4 regions of the Bacillus luti genome follow, and region 4 is predicted to be linked to each of the others. Evidence: a T-box and tRNA genes for the amino acid it is inferred to sense, from the RefSeq annotation. Region 4 holds a T-box; the other regions hold tRNA genes.

Region 1 (4,201 bases), 1.1 Mb from region 4:
AATTCTTTCAATTACCCCTGCATAACGGATCGCGCTCGGTCCCATATCAACCCCGCGACGCATCTGTCCTAAATCCATTGGAACTCCAATAACCGAGATTTCTTTTTTCATAGATAGTATCCCCCTTTTATGCCTTCACTAAATATTTTAAATCTTTTATATAGTCTGACTCAACTCAACATTTTTCTGCATGGATATACATTTTATTCACTTATACTGAAGGAAGAATCCAAATTTTAAGACTATTATATGTATAAAATTAACTTAGTGAAACAACTACCATTACTATTATTAAATAATAATAAAAAACACTCCTACATTTAGAAGTGTTTTTTCGATGCTATTTTCCACACTGCTGCAATATTCTTCACTGTCATTTCGATATTCTCTTCTGCTACTTTATATGCTTTTTCTAATGTCATCGGACTCGATGTAACACTAAATACTGCATCGATTCCTTTTTCGTAAACTGCCGAATAATTCGGAGATACAGATCCTCCAATAGCAATCACAGGAATATGAAAATGTTTCGCGCGCTCCGCAACACCTACAGGGGCCTTTCCATATGCTGTTTGTTCATCTATTCTACCTTCACCAGTTATAATTAAATCCGCACCTTCTATATGCTTATCAAAGTTTGTATAATCTAATACAATTTCAATTCCCCTCCGCAAGTTTCCCTTTAACACTGCAATAACAGCTGCTCCCATTCCTCCTGCAGCTCCTGCACCAGCCATTTTAGATACGTCGCAAGATAAGTATTGTTTAAGGATATTCGCATAATGCTTTAAATTCTCATCTAGCTCTTTCATCATCTCTAGATTCGCACCCTTTTGCCTCCCAAATACGAAAGATGCTCCCCTTATTCCAACTAACGGATTGTCTACATCACATGCCGCTTCTATCTTTATATGTGTTAAACGTGAATCCATTCGCGAAAAATCAATTGTTGCAATCGAATGTAATGTTCCTCCAGATGGCTCTATAACTTCCCCCTCTCCATTTATAAACCTGACTCCCAAAGCGGACAACATACCTGCTCCACCATCATTTGTCGCACTTCCTCCGAGCCCCAAAATAATATGCTCAGCCCCTTGTTCTAGCGCATGTAAATATAAGTTCTCCTGTCCCTTTTGTCGTTGTAATAAGTGGATTTCTTTTTTCAATCGGAACGTGTTGTAATCCTGATGCTGCTGCCATTTCAATAAACGCTGTTTTATTATCCTTAGACATACCGTAAAAGGCTTGTACACGTTCTCTAAGCGGTCCTGTCACATGAAGTGATATAATTCTTCCCCCTGTAGCATCCACAAGTGAATCAACCGTTCCTTCTCCTCCATCTCCAATTGGCATTTTTACATACTCTGCTTTAGGAAAAATTTCTCTAAAACCTCTTTCAATGGCCTCACATACTTCAATAGCTTTTAAGCTTTCTTTATATGAATCAGATGCAATGACAACTTTCACAATTATCCCTCACCCTTTATTTTTACATTTTCTTCATTGTAAACGACAAATACGAAGGTTGTCTTTTTAAACACAAAAAAAGCTTACATCATATGATGTAAGCTTTCTCTATTTAGATGGAGCCTAGCGGGATCGAACCGCTGACCTCCTGCGTGCAAGGCAGGCGCTCTCCCAGCTGAGCTAAGGCCCCTTAGTAATTAAGCGGAAGACGGGATTCGAACCCGCGACCCCAACCTTGGCAAGGTTGTATTCTACCACTGAACTACTTCCGCGAAAATGGTGAGCCATGAAGGACTCGAACCTTCGACCCTCTGATTAAAAGTCAGATGCTCTACCAACTGAGCTAATGGCTCGTAAATGGCTGGGCTAGCTGGATTCGAACCAGCGCATGACGGAGTCAAAGTCCGTTGCCTTACCGCTTGGCTATAGCCCATTAATATTTACTAGTATGGTTATCTTTTCAAAAAAATAAACCCTCTCAGGTTATTTTAAAGAAAATGGTGGAGGGGGGCAGATTCGAACTGCCGAACCCGAAGGAGCGGATTTACAGTCCGCCGCGTTTAGCCACTTCGCTACCCCTCCGACATTTAAATATATATGGTGGAGGATGACGGGATCGAACCGCCGACCCCCTGCTTGTAAGGCAGGTGCTCTCCCAGCTGAGCTAATCCTCCAAAAGTGGTGACCCGTACGGGATTCGAACCCGTGTTACCGCCGTGAAAGGGCGGTGTCTTAACCACTTGACCAACGGGCCAAAAAAGTTTTAAACCTATTCCCAAGCTTCCAACCGGGCTTGAACCGGTGACCTCTTCCTTACCATGGAAGTGCTCTACCAGCTGAGCTATGGAAGCATAATGGCTCCGCAGGTAGGACTCGAACCTACGACCGATCGGTTAACAGCCGATAGCTCTACCACTGAGCTACTGCGGAATAATATTAGCCTGGCAACGTCCTACTCTCACAGGGACAAGGTCCCAACTACCATCGGCGCTAGAGAGCTTAACTTCCGTGTTCGGTATGGGAACGGGTGTGACCTCTCTGCCATCATTACCAGACTTTTATCATTATCAACATTTCCAAGGAAATGTCAAGAAGAAATTTAAACATATATTCCTTCAAAACTAGATAACATTTGCTACATATTATATGGTTAAGTCCTCGATCTATTAGTATTCGTCAGCTCCACATGTCACCATGCTTCCACCTCGAACCTATCAACCTGATCATCTTTCAGGGATCTTACTAGCTTACGCTATGGGAAATCTCATCTTGAGGGGGGCTTCATGCTTAGATGCTTTCAGCACTTATCCCTTCCGCACATAGCTACCCAGCTATGCCCTTGGCAGAACAACTGGTACACCAGCGGTGCGTCCATCCCGGTCCTCTCGTACTAAGGACAGCTCCTCTCAAATTTCCTACGCCCACGACGGATAGGGACCGAACTGTCTCACGACGTTCTGAACCCAGCTCGCGTACCGCTTTAATGGGCGAACAGCCCAACCCTTGGGACCGACTACAGCCCCAGGATGCGATGAGCCGACATCGAGGTGCCAAACCTCCCCGTCGATGTGGACTCTTGGGGGAGATAAGCCTGTTATCCCCGGGGTAGCTTTTATCCGTTGAGCGATGGCCCTTCCATGCGGAACCACCGGATCACTAAGCCCGACTTTCGTCCCTGCTCGACTTGTAGGTCTCGCAGTCAAGCTCCCTTATGCCTTTGCACTCTACGAATGATTTCCAACCATTCTGAGGGAACCTTTGGGCGCCTCCGTTACACTTTAGGAGGCGACCGCCCCAGTCAAACTGCCCACCTGACACTGTCTCCCGGGTCGATAAGACCCGTAGGTTAGAATTTCAATACAGTCAGGGCGGTATCCCACCAGCGCCTCCACCGAAGCTAGCGCTCCGGTTTCAATGGCTCCCGCCTATCCTGTACAAACTGTACCAAAATTCAATATCAGGCTACAGTAAAGCTCCACGGGGTCTTTCCGTCCTGTCGCGGGTAACCTGCATCTTCACAGGTACTATAATTTCACCGAGTCTCTGGTTGAGACAGTGCCCAAATCGTTACACCTTTCGTGCGGGTCGGAACTTACCCGACAAGGAATTTCGCTACCTTAGGACCGTTATAGTTACGGCCGCCGTTTACTGGGGCTTCAGTTCAGAGCTTCGCTTACGCTAACCCCTCTCCTTAACCTTCCAGCACCGGGCAGGTGTCACCCCCTATACTTCGCCTTACGGCTTCGCAGAGAGCTGTGTTTTTGCTAAACAGTCGCTTGGGCCTATTCACTGCGGCTTTCCGTTAAGAAAGCACCCCTTCTCCCGAAGTTACGGGGTCATTTTGCCGAGTTCCTTAACCAGAGTTCTCTCGCACACCTTAGGATTCTCTCCTCGCCTACCTGTGTCGGTTTGCGGTACAGGCACCTTTTATCTCGCTAGAAGCTTTTCTTGGCAGCGGGGAATCAAAGACTTCGCTCCATAAGGAGCTTCCCCATCACAGCTCAGCCTTCACGATAAGCGGATTTGCCTACTTATCAGCCTAACTGCTTGGACGTGCACAACCAATCGCACGCTTCTTCTATCCTTCTGCGTCCCTCCATTGCTCAAACGATAAAGAGGTGGTACAGGAATATCAACCTGTTGTCCATCGCCTACGCCTGTCGGCCTCGGCTTAGGTCCTGACTAACCCTGAGCGGACGAGCCTTCCTCAGGAAACCTTAGGCATTCGGTGGAC
Region 2 (4,201 bases), 1.2 Mb from region 4:
AGCCTACAATCCGAACTGAGAACGGTTTTATGAGATTAGCTCCACCTCGCGGTCTTGCAGCTCTTTGTACCGTCCATTGTAGCACGTGTGTAGCCCAGGTCATAAGGGGCATGATGATTTGACGTCATCCCCACCTTCCTCCGGTTTGTCACCGGCAGTCACCTTAGAGTGCCCAACTTAATGATGGCAACTAAGATCAAGGGTTGCGCTCGTTGCGGGACTTAACCCAACATCTCACGACACGAGCTGACGACAACCATGCACCACCTGTCACTCTGCTCCCGAAGGAGAAGCCCTATCTCTAGGGTTTTCAGAGGATGTCAAGACCTGGTAAGGTTCTTCGCGTTGCTTCGAATTAAACCACATGCTCCACCGCTTGTGCGGGCCCCCGTCAATTCCTTTGAGTTTCAGCCTTGCGGCCGTACTCCCCAGGCGGAGTGCTTAATGCGTTAACTTCAGCACTAAAGGGCGGAAACCCTCTAACACTTAGCACTCATCGTTTACGGCGTGGACTACCAGGGTATCTAATCCTGTTTGCTCCCCACGCTTTCGCGCCTCAGTGTCAGTTACAGACCAGAAAGTCGCCTTCGCCACTGGTGTTCCTCCATATCTCTACGCATTTCACCGCTACACATGGAATTCCACTTTCCTCTTCTGCACTCAAGTCTCCCAGTTTCCAATGACCCTCCACGGTTGAGCCGTGGGCTTTCACATCAGACTTAAGAAACCACCTGCGCGCGCTTTACGCCCAATAATTCCGGATAACGCTTGCCACCTACGTATTACCGCGGCTGCTGGCACGTAGTTAGCCGTGGCTTTCTGGTTAGGTACCGTCAAGGTGCCAGCTTATTCAACTAGCACTTGTTCTTCCCTAACAACAGAGTTTTACGACCCGAAAGCCTTCATCACTCACGCGGCGTTGCTCCGTCAGACTTTCGTCCATTGCGGAAGATTCCCTACTGCTGCCTCCCGTAGGAGTCTGGGCCGTGTCTCAGTCCCAGTGTGGCCGATCACCCTCTCAGGTCGGCTACGCATCGTTGCCTTGGTGAGCCGTTACCTCACCAACTAGCTAATGCGACGCGGGTCCATCCATAAGTGACAGCCGAAGCCGCCTTTCAATTTCGAACCATGCAGTTCAAAATGTTATCCGGTATTAGCCCCGGTTTCCCGGAGTTATCCCAGTCTTATGGGCAGGTTACCCACGTGTTACTCACCCGTCCGCCGCTAACTTCATAAGAGCAAGCTCTTAATCCATTCGCTCGACTTGCATGTATTAGGCACGCCGCCAGCGTTCATCCTGAGCCAGGATCAAACTCTCCAATAAAGTTAGTTTGTCTAGCATCTAAAAATAAAAATTGACGTTTCACGTTGTTTGTTTCGTTCAGTTTTCAAAGAACTAAAAGCGGGTGAAGAGAATCGAACTCTCGACCAGAGCTTGGAAGGCTCTTGTTTTACCACTAAACTACACCCGCGTGGTCGGGAAGACAGGATTTGAACCTGCGACCCCCTGGTCCCAAACCAGGTGCTCTACCAAGCTGAGCCACTTCCCGTAATTGGCGCGCCCGAGAGGAGTCGAACCCCTAACCTCTTGATCCGTAGTCAAACGCTCTATCCAATTGAGCTACGGGCGCTTATTCATGATGTTTTTTCGTCGTTGTATTTTGGCGACTCAATTATCTTATCATACTACATTTTTAAATGCAAGTACTTTTTTAAAAAGATTTTTTGATGCGGCCGAGAGGACTTGAACCTCCACGGGGTTTCCCCCACTAGGCCCTCAACCTAGCGCGTCTGCCGTTCCGCCACGACCGCGCGGAAAAAACAAAAGTGAGCCATGAAGGACTCGAACCTTCGACCCTCTGATTAAAAGTCAGATGCTCTACCAACTGAGCTAATGGCTCGTAAATGGCTGGGCTAGCTGGATTCGAACCAGCGCATGACGGAGTCAAAGTCCGTTGCCTTACCGCTTGGCTATAGCCCATCGAAATAATTATCTTCTTTTCAAAGACAAATGTTATTGTACCATAATGACCAATAAAAAACAACTGCCAATTAGCAGAAGTTAAAATGGCGGTCCCGACCGGGGTCGAACCGGCGATCTCCTGCGTGACAGGCAGGCATGTTAACCACTACACCACGGGACCATTGGTTGCGGGGACAGGATTTGAACCTGCGACCTTCGGGTTATGAGCCCGACGAGCTACCGTGCTGCTCCACCCCGCGATGATATCACTTATATATTTTATATGGTGGAGGATGACGGGATCGAACCGCCGACCCCCTGCTTGTAAGGCAGGTGCTCTCCCAGCTGAGCTAATCCTCCGAAGTGGTGACCCGTACGGGATTCGAACCCGTGTTACCGCCGTGAAAGGGCGGTGTCTTAACCACTTGACCAACGGGCCAATATGAATGGCAGAGAAGAAGGGATTCGAACCCTCGCACCGCGTTAGCGATCTACTCCCTTAGCAGGGGAGCCCCTTGAGCCACTTGGGTACTTCTCTGTATGGCTCCGCAGGTAGGACTCGAACCTACGACCGATCGGTTAACAGCCGATAGCTCTACCACTGAGCTACTGCGGAATAATAAAGACAATTTGTATCTTATAAAACTTATCATCGTAAGTCAAGAAGTTTTTTCACAACATCTTGTACAAACGTGACATGTTTATAATATACTGGATTGCGTTTTCACTGTCAAGATGTTTTCTTTATCAGAATTAGTTTCCCTTTACATTTTCCACAGACATATCTTTTTGTATTTATTTGACGTCTCCTTACATATTGAAATGAGCACTCCACACATTCATACACATAAACCTTCTGTTCCTTCTCTTCATTAATCATTCGTTTACAAAAACGTGGTGCACCGACTTCTTTTAACAATTCACGAAAATCTCTATCCCGGTGCTTATACCCTCTTCCTGCAATATGTAAGTGATAATGACAAAGTTCATGTTTAACAATCCCGACTAACTCTTCTTTACCATACATTTTATAATATTGATAATTCAGTTCGATATTGTGGCTCTTCAACAGATAACGCCCACCAGTTGTACGTAATCTATTATTAAACATCGCTTTATGTAAGAACGGCATACCAAAGTATCTTAACGACACTTCCTCTACTAGCTGTTGGATTTCTCGCTCATCCATTCTCATTCCTCCTAAACAAAAAAATATTTTTACACTTTTCTCCCTTCTTATACATATATTAAATAGTACATATACCCATCCTCATTCAAGAAGCGTGGTTTCTAACAATACAATATGAATAGAAATCCACTCACCAACCTCTCATCAATAGTACCTTAGCGAAAAGGGAAGATTTTTGAGAGTAGGATTAAACAAGGAGGGATTCCTATGCCCACATGGCTAAAAAAACAGATGCAACGTGCATATTTCGAAAAAAACCGGTATCAAATTAAATTACTAAATGAATGCTGGTTTTATTATAGCAAAATCCATCAAAGCTAATAATCCATTATACTTCTTACCCAATAAAAAAAAGAGCAGTTTCATCTGCTCTCTTCTCTTATTATTCAATCGGCAACATGGATAATGCGACACGACCTTTTTTTGTATCAATATCATCGACCCATACCTTTACAATTTGCCCGACAGATACAATATCTAACGGATGCTTCACATATTGTGTACTTAGCTTAGAAATATGTACTAAACCATCTTGCTTTACACCAACATCAACAAAAGCACCAAAATCAACAACGTTACGAACGGTTCCTTCTAGTTCCATACCACGTTTTAAATCTTCTAATTTCAAAATCCCTTTTTTCAGAAGTGGTTTAGGCAACTCATCTCTCATGTCTCGCTCTGGACTAATAAGCGCATCTATAATATCCACTAATGTCGGTTCCCCAACTCCCGTTTCTTGAGACAACTTAGAAATCTCTACTTCTTCTAAGCTCTTTTGTAAATGCAATTGTCCTACATCATCTTTTGATAAACCTAAACTCTTCAATAACAATTCAACATTTTTATATTGTTCTGGATGAATTCCTGTTCGATCTAATGGATTCGCCCCTTCTAATATACGTAAGAAACCTATACATTGTTCGTACGTCTTTGCACCTAAGCGCGGGATTTTCTTTAATTCCGTGCGTTTCGTAAATTTCCCATCTTCTTCTCTCTTTGCCACAATATTTTTCGCAACAGTTTTCGATAAACCAGAAACATATTGTAAT
Region 3 (4,201 bases), 1.5 Mb from region 4:
GCTGGAAGGTTAAGGAGAGGGGTTAGCGTAAGCGAAGCTCTGAACTGAAGCCCCAGTAAACGGCGGCCGTAACTATAACGGTCCTAAGGTAGCGAAATTCCTTGTCGGGTAAGTTCCGACCCGCACGAAAGGTGTAACGATTTGGGCACTGTCTCAACCAGAGACTCGGTGAAATTATAGTACCTGTGAAGATGCAGGTTACCCGCGACAGGACGGAAAGACCCCGTGGAGCTTTACTGTAGCCTGATATTGAATTTTGGTACAGTTTGTACAGGATAGGCGGGAGCCATTGAAACCGGAGCGCTAGCTTCGGTGGAGGCGCTGGTGGGATACCGCCCTGACTGTATTGAAATTCTAACCTACGGGTCTTATCGACCCGGGAGACAGTGTCAGGTGGGCAGTTTGACTGGGGCGGTCGCCTCCTAAAGTGTAACGGAGGCGCCCAAAGGTTCCCTCAGAATGGTTGGAAATCATTCGTAGAGTGCAAAGGCATAAGGGAGCTTGACTGCGAGACCTACAAGTCGAGCAGGGACGAAAGTCGGGCTTAGTGATCCGGTGGTTCCGCATGGAAGGGCCATCGCTCAACGGATAAAAGCTACCCCGGGGATAACAGGCTTATCTCCCCCAAGAGTCCACATCGACGGGGAGGTTTGGCACCTCGATGTCGGCTCATCGCATCCTGGGGCTGTAGTCGGTCCCAAGGGTTGGGCTGTTCGCCCATTAAAGCGGTACGCGAGCTGGGTTCAGAACGTCGTGAGACAGTTCGGTCCCTATCCGTCGTGGGCGTAGGAAATTTGAGAGGAGCTGTCCTTAGTACGAGAGGACCGGGATGGACGCACCGCTGGTGTACCAGTTGTTCTGCCAAGGGCATAGCTGGGTAGCTATGTGCGGAAGGGATAAGTGCTGAAAGCATCTAAGCATGAAGCCCCCCTCAAGATGAGATTTCCCATAGCGTAAGCTAGTAAGATCCCTGAAAGATGATCAGGTTGATAGGTTCGAGGTGGAAGCATGGTGACATGTGGAGCTGACGAATACTAATAGATCGAGGACTTAACCATATAATATGAAGCAATGTTATCTAGTTTTGAGAGAACATAAAAAACTTGTTGACTTTTAAAGTGAATCAGTTATAATAATGATTGTCTCAAAAGAATAATGTCTGGTAATGATGGCAGAGAGGTCACACCCGTTCCCATACCGAACACGGAAGTTAAGCTCTCTAGCGCCGATGGTAGTTGGGACCTTGTCCCTGTGAGAGTAGGACGTTGCCAGGCAATATTATTCCGCAGTAGCTCAGCGGTAGAGCTATCGGCTGTTAACCGATCGGTCGTAGGTTCGATTCCTACCTGCGGAGCCATTGGAGAGCTGTCCGAGTTGGCCGAAGGAGCACGATTGGAAATCGTGTATACGTCACAAGCGTATCAAGGGTTCGAATCCCTTGCTCTCCGCCATAGGATTTATAATATTTGGCCCGTTGGTCAAGTGGTTAAGACACCGCCCTTTCACGGCGGTAACACGGGTTCGAATCCCGTACGGGTCACCACTTTTGGAGGATTAGCTCAGCTGGGAGAGCACCTGCCTTACAAGCAGGGGGTCGGCGGTTCGATCCCGTCATCCTCCACCATATAACTTATATGAATAATATTATCGCGGGGTGGAGCAGCACGGTAGCTCGTCGGGCTCATAACCCGAAGGTCGCAGGTTCAAATCCTGTCCCCGCAACCAAATGGTCCCGTGGTGTAGTGGTTAACATGCCTGCCTGTCACGCAGGAGATCGCCGGTTCGACCCCGGTCGGGACCGCCATTTTAATAAGGCTCGGTAGCTCAGTCGGTAGAGCAGAGGACTGAAAATCCTCGTGTCGGCGGTTCGATTCCGTCCCGAGCCACCATTTATTTTAATAAAATACGCCGGCTTAGCTCAATTGGTAGAGCAACTGACTTGTAATCAGTAGGTTGGGGGTTCAAGTCCTCTAGCCGGCACCATGTAAGTTTCGGAGGGGTAGCGAAGTGGCTAAACGCGGCGGACTGTAAATCCGCTCCTTCGGGTTCGGCAGTTCGAATCTGCCCCCCTCCACCATTTACATAGGGGCATAGTTTAAAGGTAGAACTGAGGTCTCCAAAACCTCCAGTGTGGGTTCGATTCCTACTGCCCCTGCCAAATATATTTACACAACATGGCGGTTGTGGCGAAGTGGTTAACGCACCGGATTGTGGCTCCGGCATTCGTGGGTTCGATTCCCATCAGTCGCCCCATTTTTATTTTAAAAATGACAAATAATATAATGGATACTTACATATAATTAATTAAGAAATCAATGGGCTATAGCCAAGCGGTAAGGCAACGGACTTTGACTCCGTCATGCGCTGGTTCGAATCCAGCTAGCCCAGCCATTTTTGCGGAAGTAGTTCAGTGGTAGAATACAACCTTGCCAAGGTTGGGGTCGCGGGTTCGAATCCCGTCTTCCGCTCCAATAAAATTAATTTCATATGGCGGCATAGCCAAGTGGTAAGGCAGAGGTCTGCAAAACCTTTATCACCGGTTCAAATCCGGTTGCCGCCTTTTCTTTTGTGCCGATGTGGCGGAATTGGCAGACGCGCACGACTCAAAATCGTGTTCCTTCGGGAGTGTCGGTTCGACCCCGACCATCGGTATCAAACAAACGTTGATTTAAACGGCTCTTACGTTCAGTAGGAGCCGTTTTTTCGTATTCTTAGAAGATCGCTCTATATTTAAAGATGGAATATATGGTATAAGAATCAATACACATGGTATTGATTATGTTGAAAAATAACTTTTAACACTTGCAGGAGGATATAATTGAAATGGATGGATACTTACCTTAATGAATTTTTATTTATATCCTAATTATAATAATCCTCAATTCGCCAGCTGCTCTTACTTACATCAGGATAAAACGGGTTCAATTCCTAAATTTGTTTTACGAGCTAATAATATAATCATACGTATAAGTGACTATAGAATAGTCAGATTAGAAAAATTTGTAAGTGATATAGTGCATAATTTGAATAAATATCCTGATTATATAAGAAATATAATAGATAAAGTGTAAACACTCTCTTGTATATCGTATTGTTTTTTGTAAGGGCAATAATATGTTACATATTATAAAAAGGAAGAAGCTCGTTTTATGTCGAACTACTCAACTTAATGAACCCTTATAAACGAAATATATTCGTTTATAAGATAGTCGTATGTGATAACGTTGTTTAAATTAAAATTGAATGTTCAAGAACGTATATATCGATGTTTCTGATGGGTTGAACTGAGAATTCAATCCTATAACCGACTCAAACTCGTATTCTTTCGGGAATATCGGTTTGCCCCCGACCATTGGTACCCGCGATGCAAAAAGACTCTAACAGAAATATTAAAGTCTTTTTGCTAAATTATGCTATGTGATTCTAAAATTCGTAATAAATGTAGGAATTCATGTATAATATAACTTGTCGAAAGAACAAAATGATAGTGATTTATATTATGTCTGTAATATGAATCAAAAATGAACTTTTTATATTTCTTTTAAAAATGTGTTGAATACGCATTATATTTCATATTAATATCTTTATGTAGATTTAAAACCGGAAAGAGAGTGGAAAGTATGGGCCGTAAATGGAACAACATTAAAGAAAAAAAAGCATCAAAAGATGCAAATACAAGCCGTATATATGCGAAATTTGGACGCGAAATTTATGTGGCAGCAAAACAAGGCGAGCCAGATCCAGAATCAAACCAAGCGCTTAGAGTCGTATTAGAGCGTGCGAAAACATACAATGTACCAAGAACAATTATTGATCGTGCGGTTGAAAAAGCAAAAGGCGGCTCAGAAGAAAATTATGACGAGCTTCGTTACGAAGGCTTTGGACCAAATGGATCTATGGTAATTGTAGATACGTTAACAAATAACGTAAACCGTACTGCTGCAGATGTACGAGCTGCATTTAGCAAAAACAGTGGTAACATGGGCGTAAACGGTTCTGTAGCATACATGTTTGATGCGACAGCTGTTATCGGTCTTGAAGGTAAAACATCAGACGAAGTTCTTGAAATTTTAATGGAAGCAGATGTGGATGCACGTGACATTCTAGAAGAAGAAGATGCTGTTATCGTGTATGCTGAACCTGATCAATTCCATTCAGTACAATCAGCACTTAAAGATGCTGGTGTTGAGGAGTTTACAGT
Region 4 (4,201 bases):
ATGTGATGAGGAAAGAATCGAGGATGAAGAAGAAGAAGAAACGGTGTATGCGGAGTTAGAAGAAGATGCAGCACAAGAGGATGAAAATAGACCTGCGCCGCATGTAGAGGAACCAGCTTATAAGGAATCAGATGAGTGGGAAGATTATGCATTTGAACCGTTCCAACTAGAAGAAAGAAAAGAGCAAGAAGTAGAGGAAGAGGAAATAGAAGAACATGAATTTGCAGGGCGTGAAGAGGAGAAAGAAATAACGCCGCAATTTGAATTGTTCGGACGAAAAGATTTCAAGAAAGAAAAAGCGAAAAAGCAGGAAGAACAAGAAGAAGTGTACTCACAGAGAGATGAAAATGCGCTTTATTTAACGAAATTATTTACGAAAGAACCAGAAGAGGAATTTACAAAGTTAAGAATGTATTTTGTGCAAGAAGGAGATACGATCGAATCTGTTGCAGAACGTTATGAAACGTCAGTACAGAACTTGTACCGTGTCAATCAAACAGAAGATATCTATTTAACTGAGGGACAAATTATTTATATTCCCGTTTCAAGAGCGAAGGCGAAATAAGGGGGGAGTTTCCCCTTGTTTTCCTAGAGGTTATGCTTTGAATAGAAAGGGTAATTCGTATGGATATTGAATTACGAAATCGCTATGAACCCATTGTAAGGCAGTATCGATTGGATACGCAGCACATGGAAGAACACGGAAGTGTAACGAAAATTTACACGAATCAAGGTCCATATGCTTTGAAAAAAATAGAAGATAGAAAATTAGCGCGAAATAATTTTCTGCATCATATTCAATATTTGAAAGAGAAAGGTTTTTCAAATTATGTACCTATATACCATGCGACGGATGGAAATTATATTTTAAGTGACGGGACGTATAATTATTATTTAATGCCTTGGTTAGAGCGTGCGGAAGGAAACGGCGAGGATAATGATCAATACCATAAAATGTTTCAGACACTTGGGATGTTGCATCAAAAAACGGTAAAAGAAGAAACGTATACAGAAGAGGATTTAGAAAAGCATTATACGAATATATCTGATCGGTGGGAAAATGATGGTGAGATGTTAGAAGAGTTTCTTGTAGAGTCTGAAGCGAAGTGGTATATGTCTCCGTTTGAATTACAATATTGTACGTACTATCATCATGTAATGAGGGCGCGGGAATTTGCAACGAAGCAATTAAATGAGTGGAACGATGCGATGAAAGAAAAAGAAAAAACACGCATTACGTTTGTACATGGTAACGTGTCACTGAATCATTTTTTATTTGACTATGAGCGGAATGGCTATTTTATTAGTTTAGAAAAATCGAAATTTGCAACGCCTGTGCAAGATATTGTAGGCTTTTATTCTCGGTCTTTAAACACATATCCAATTGCGCGAAATGATCGGTTTGAATGGTATCAAATGTATCAAAAAAACTTCCCGTTTACGAAAGAAGAGCAACTTCTCATGTTTGCTTATATGACGTATCCATCGCAATTTATTCGGCAAATCCAGTCTTATAAGAAAAGAAGAGAGAATCGCAATGAGGAAAATGAAATTCGCGGAGTAAAGAGTTTGCAACAATCGCATTGGCTCGTTAGCAATATAGAATATTTCCTGTCACAATTACAAGCTGCCCAGCAAGGGAACGGATAAAGAAGATGAGTAGAGGATGCTACTTATCTTCTTTTTTTTTACTCAAAAAGCTGTAGTCTTAAATTTATCTTGACGAATAAGGTTTCGTTTTTTACACTATTGTATATAATAATTAACAATCATATAAATGCATTGAAGGGGAAGAGTATAACAAGAAACGTCTTCAGAGAGGAGAATCATTAGCTGGGAGATTCTCTAGATAGTTATGTTAGAAGGTAGCCCTGGAGCATCTTTTCTGAACGGAATAGTTCTCATTAGGAAAAGACGGATTTGTCCGTTATCAAATTAAGAGTATAAGCAAATTCCTGGATTTGTTTGTAAATAAAGGTGGTACCGCGATGTCCCTCGTCCTTTTTTTGGATGAGGGACATTTTTTATTTTAAGGAGGGAAAATAATGTCAAACACGGAAAAGAATTTACCAACTAAATATGATCATATGTCCGTTGAAGAAGGCCTGTACCAATGGTGGCTTGAAGGCAAATATTTTGAAGCAACAGGAGATGAGAAGAAACAACCATACACAATTGTAATTCCACCTCCAAACGTAACAGGTAAGTTACACTTAGGTCATGCTTGGGATACGACTCTTCAAGATATTTTAACTCGTACGAAGCGTATGCAAGGTTACGATGTATTGTGGCTTCCGGGAATGGACCATGCGGGTATCGCAACACAAGCGAAAGTAGAAGGAAAACTTCGTGAAGAAGGTATTTCACGTTACGATCTTGGCCGTGAGAAATTCCTTGAAAAAGCTTGGGAATGGAAAGAAGAATACGCGTCTCACATTCGTCAACAATGGGGGAAAGTTGGTTTAGGACTAGACTATTCTCGCGAACGTTTCACATTAGACGAAGGTTTATCTGATGCGGTTAATAAAGTATTCGTTCAATTATACGAAAAAGGCTTAATTTACCGTGGTGAGTATATTATCAACTGGGATCCAGCAACACGTACAGCACTTTCTGATATTGAAGTAATTCATAAAGAAGTTCAAGGTGCATTCTACCATATGAACTATCCGTTAACAGATGGTTCTGGTCATATTCGTCTTGCAACGACTCGTCCAGAAACGATGCTTGGTGATACAGCAGTAGCAGTTCATCCAGAAGATGATCGTTACAAACACTTAATCGGAAAAACAGTTACACTTCCAATCGTAGGCCGTGAGATTCCGATTATCGCTGATGAGTACGTAGAAAAAGACTTCGGAACAGGTGTTGTAAAAATTACACCAGCTCATGATCCGAATGACTTTGAAGTAGGTAACCGTCATGACTTACCACGCATCTTAGTAATGAACGAAGATGGAACGATGAATGAAAAAGCTGGTAAGTATAATGGTATGGATCGTTTCGAATGCCGTAAAGAATTAGTGAAAGACTTACAAGAGGCTGGCGTATTAGTAGAAATCGAGCCTCATATGCATTCAGTAGGTCATAGTGAGCGTAGCGGTGCAGTTGTTGAGCCTTACTTATCAACACAATGGTTCGTAAAAATGGCTCCACTTGCTGAAAAAGCAGTAGAGTTACAACAAAAAGAAGAAGAAAAAGTAACATTCGTACCAGAGCGTTTTGAAAACACATACTTACGCTGGATGGAAAACATTCATGACTGGTGTATTTCTCGTCAGTTATGGTGGGGACACCGTATTCCAGCTTGGTACCATAAAGAAACTGGTGAAGTATACGTAGGTACAGAAGCGCCAGCAGATCTTGAAAACTGGAATCAAGATAATGATGTACTTGATACATGGTTCAGCTCAGCGCTATGGCCGTTCTCAACACTTGGTTGGCCGGATGAAGATTCAGCAGACTTTAAACGTTACTATTCAACAGATGCATTAGTAACTGGTTATGACATCATCTTCTTCTGGGTATCTCGTATGATTTTCCAAGGTTTAGAGTTTACAGGCGAGCGTCCATTTAAAGATGTGTTAATTCACGGTTTAGTTCGTGATGAGCAAGGACGTAAAATGAGTAAATCTCTTGGTAACGGTATCGACCCGATGGATGTTATCAAGAAGTACGGTGCAGATGCAATGCGTTACTTCTTATCAACAGGAAGCGCACCAGGGCAAGATTTACGTTTCAGCATGGAAAAAGTAGAATCCACTTGGAACTTCATTAATAAAATTTGGAACGCATCACGTTTCGTATTAATGAACATGGATGATATGAAGTATGAAGAAATCGATTTAACTGGTGAAAAATCAGTTGCAGATAAGTGGATTTTAACTCGCTTAAACGAAACAATCGAAAGTGTAACACGTAACATGGATAAATATGAGTTCGGTGAAGCTGGTCGTTCATTATACAACTTCATTTGGGATGATTTCTGTGACTGGTACATTGAAATGGCGAAACTTCCATTATACGGTGAAGATGAAGCAGCTAAGAAAACAACTCGTTCGATTTTAGCTTACGTATTAGACCAAACAATGCGTCTATTACACCCATTCATGCCATTCGTAACTGAGAAGATTTGGCAACATTTACCGCACGAAGGCGAATCTATTACAGTAGCAGCGTGGCCAACAGTTCGCGAAGATTT

Evidence for each region. A T-box is a leader RNA that pairs with one kind of tRNA and senses whether it is charged. The one in region 4 lies ahead of EUC40_RS04705 (valine--tRNA ligase), so its partner is inferred to be a tRNA-Val.
Region 1: it encodes a tRNA-Val, which carries the amino acid that the T-box ahead of EUC40_RS04705 (valine--tRNA ligase) is inferred to sense. The anticodon was not compared.
Region 2: it encodes a tRNA-Val, which carries the amino acid that the T-box ahead of EUC40_RS04705 (valine--tRNA ligase) is inferred to sense. The anticodon was not compared.
Region 3: it encodes a tRNA-Val, which carries the amino acid that the T-box ahead of EUC40_RS04705 (valine--tRNA ligase) is inferred to sense. The anticodon was not compared.

The regions. Positions count from the first base shown of each region.
Region 1 is NZ_CP040336.1:4,961,424-4,965,624, forward strand. Features, by position in the region: gene rocF (arginase) at 1-111, opposite strand, end outside; partial or broken gene EUC40_RS24975 (glycerate kinase) at 321-1,467, opposite strand; tRNA gene EUC40_RS24980 (tRNA-Ala) at 1,585-1,657, opposite strand; tRNA gene EUC40_RS24985 (tRNA-Gly) at 1,668-1,739, opposite strand; tRNA gene EUC40_RS24990 (tRNA-Lys) at 1,745-1,820, opposite strand; tRNA gene EUC40_RS24995 (tRNA-Gln) at 1,826-1,900, opposite strand; tRNA gene EUC40_RS25000 (tRNA-Tyr) at 1,966-2,049, opposite strand; tRNA gene EUC40_RS25005 (tRNA-Val) at 2,066-2,141, opposite strand; tRNA gene EUC40_RS25010 (tRNA-Glu) at 2,147-2,221, opposite strand; tRNA gene EUC40_RS25015 (tRNA-Thr) at 2,246-2,318, opposite strand; tRNA gene EUC40_RS25020 (tRNA-Asn) at 2,323-2,397, opposite strand; rRNA gene rrf (5S ribosomal RNA) at 2,407-2,522, opposite strand; rRNA gene EUC40_RS25030 (23S ribosomal RNA) at 2,614-4,201, opposite strand, start outside.
Region 2 is NZ_CP040336.1:4,872,262-4,876,462, forward strand. Features, by position in the region: rRNA gene EUC40_RS24470 (16S ribosomal RNA) at 1-1,324, opposite strand, end outside; tRNA gene EUC40_RS24475 (tRNA-Gly) at 1,402-1,472, opposite strand; tRNA gene EUC40_RS24480 (tRNA-Pro) at 1,474-1,550, opposite strand; tRNA gene EUC40_RS24485 (tRNA-Arg) at 1,555-1,631, opposite strand; tRNA gene EUC40_RS24490 (tRNA-Leu) at 1,730-1,812, opposite strand; tRNA gene EUC40_RS24495 (tRNA-Lys) at 1,829-1,901, opposite strand; tRNA gene EUC40_RS24500 (tRNA-Gln) at 1,907-1,981, opposite strand; tRNA gene EUC40_RS24505 (tRNA-Asp) at 2,069-2,144, opposite strand; tRNA gene EUC40_RS24510 (tRNA-Met) at 2,147-2,223, opposite strand; tRNA gene EUC40_RS24515 (tRNA-Val) at 2,248-2,323, opposite strand; tRNA gene EUC40_RS24520 (tRNA-Glu) at 2,328-2,402, opposite strand; tRNA gene EUC40_RS24525 (tRNA-Ser) at 2,411-2,501, opposite strand; tRNA gene EUC40_RS24530 (tRNA-Asn) at 2,505-2,579, opposite strand; gene EUC40_RS24535 (SprT family protein) at 2,694-3,158, opposite strand; gene cmpA (cortex morphogenetic protein CmpA) at 3,360-3,473, shown strand; gene EUC40_RS24545 (Tex family protein) at 3,535-4,201, opposite strand, start outside.
Region 3 is NZ_CP040336.1:4,585,613-4,589,813, reverse strand. Features, by position in the region: rRNA gene EUC40_RS23260 (23S ribosomal RNA) at 1-1,058, shown strand, start outside; rRNA gene rrf (5S ribosomal RNA) at 1,159-1,274, shown strand; tRNA gene EUC40_RS23250 (tRNA-Asn) at 1,283-1,357, shown strand; tRNA gene EUC40_RS23245 (tRNA-Ser) at 1,360-1,451, shown strand; tRNA gene EUC40_RS23240 (tRNA-Glu) at 1,469-1,543, shown strand; tRNA gene EUC40_RS23235 (tRNA-Val) at 1,549-1,624, shown strand; tRNA gene EUC40_RS23230 (tRNA-Met) at 1,649-1,725, shown strand; tRNA gene EUC40_RS23225 (tRNA-Asp) at 1,729-1,804, shown strand; tRNA gene EUC40_RS23220 (tRNA-Phe) at 1,814-1,889, shown strand; tRNA gene EUC40_RS23215 (tRNA-Thr) at 1,908-1,983, shown strand; tRNA gene EUC40_RS23210 (tRNA-Tyr) at 1,994-2,077, shown strand; tRNA gene EUC40_RS23205 (tRNA-Trp) at 2,085-2,158, shown strand; tRNA gene EUC40_RS23200 (tRNA-His) at 2,178-2,253, shown strand; tRNA gene EUC40_RS23195 (tRNA-Gln) at 2,317-2,391, shown strand; tRNA gene EUC40_RS23190 (tRNA-Gly) at 2,397-2,471, shown strand; tRNA gene EUC40_RS23185 (tRNA-Cys) at 2,490-2,560, shown strand; tRNA gene EUC40_RS23180 (tRNA-Leu) at 2,571-2,652, shown strand; gene EUC40_RS23175 (YebC/PmpR family DNA-binding transcriptional regulator) at 3,621-4,201, shown strand, end outside.
Region 4 is NZ_CP040336.1:903,807-908,007, forward strand. Features, by position in the region: gene spoVID (stage VI sporulation protein D) at 1-565, shown strand, start outside; gene ysxE (spore coat protein YsxE) at 625-1,650, shown strand; T-box leader at 1,774-2,006, shown strand; gene EUC40_RS04705 (valine--tRNA ligase) at 2,046-4,201, shown strand, end outside.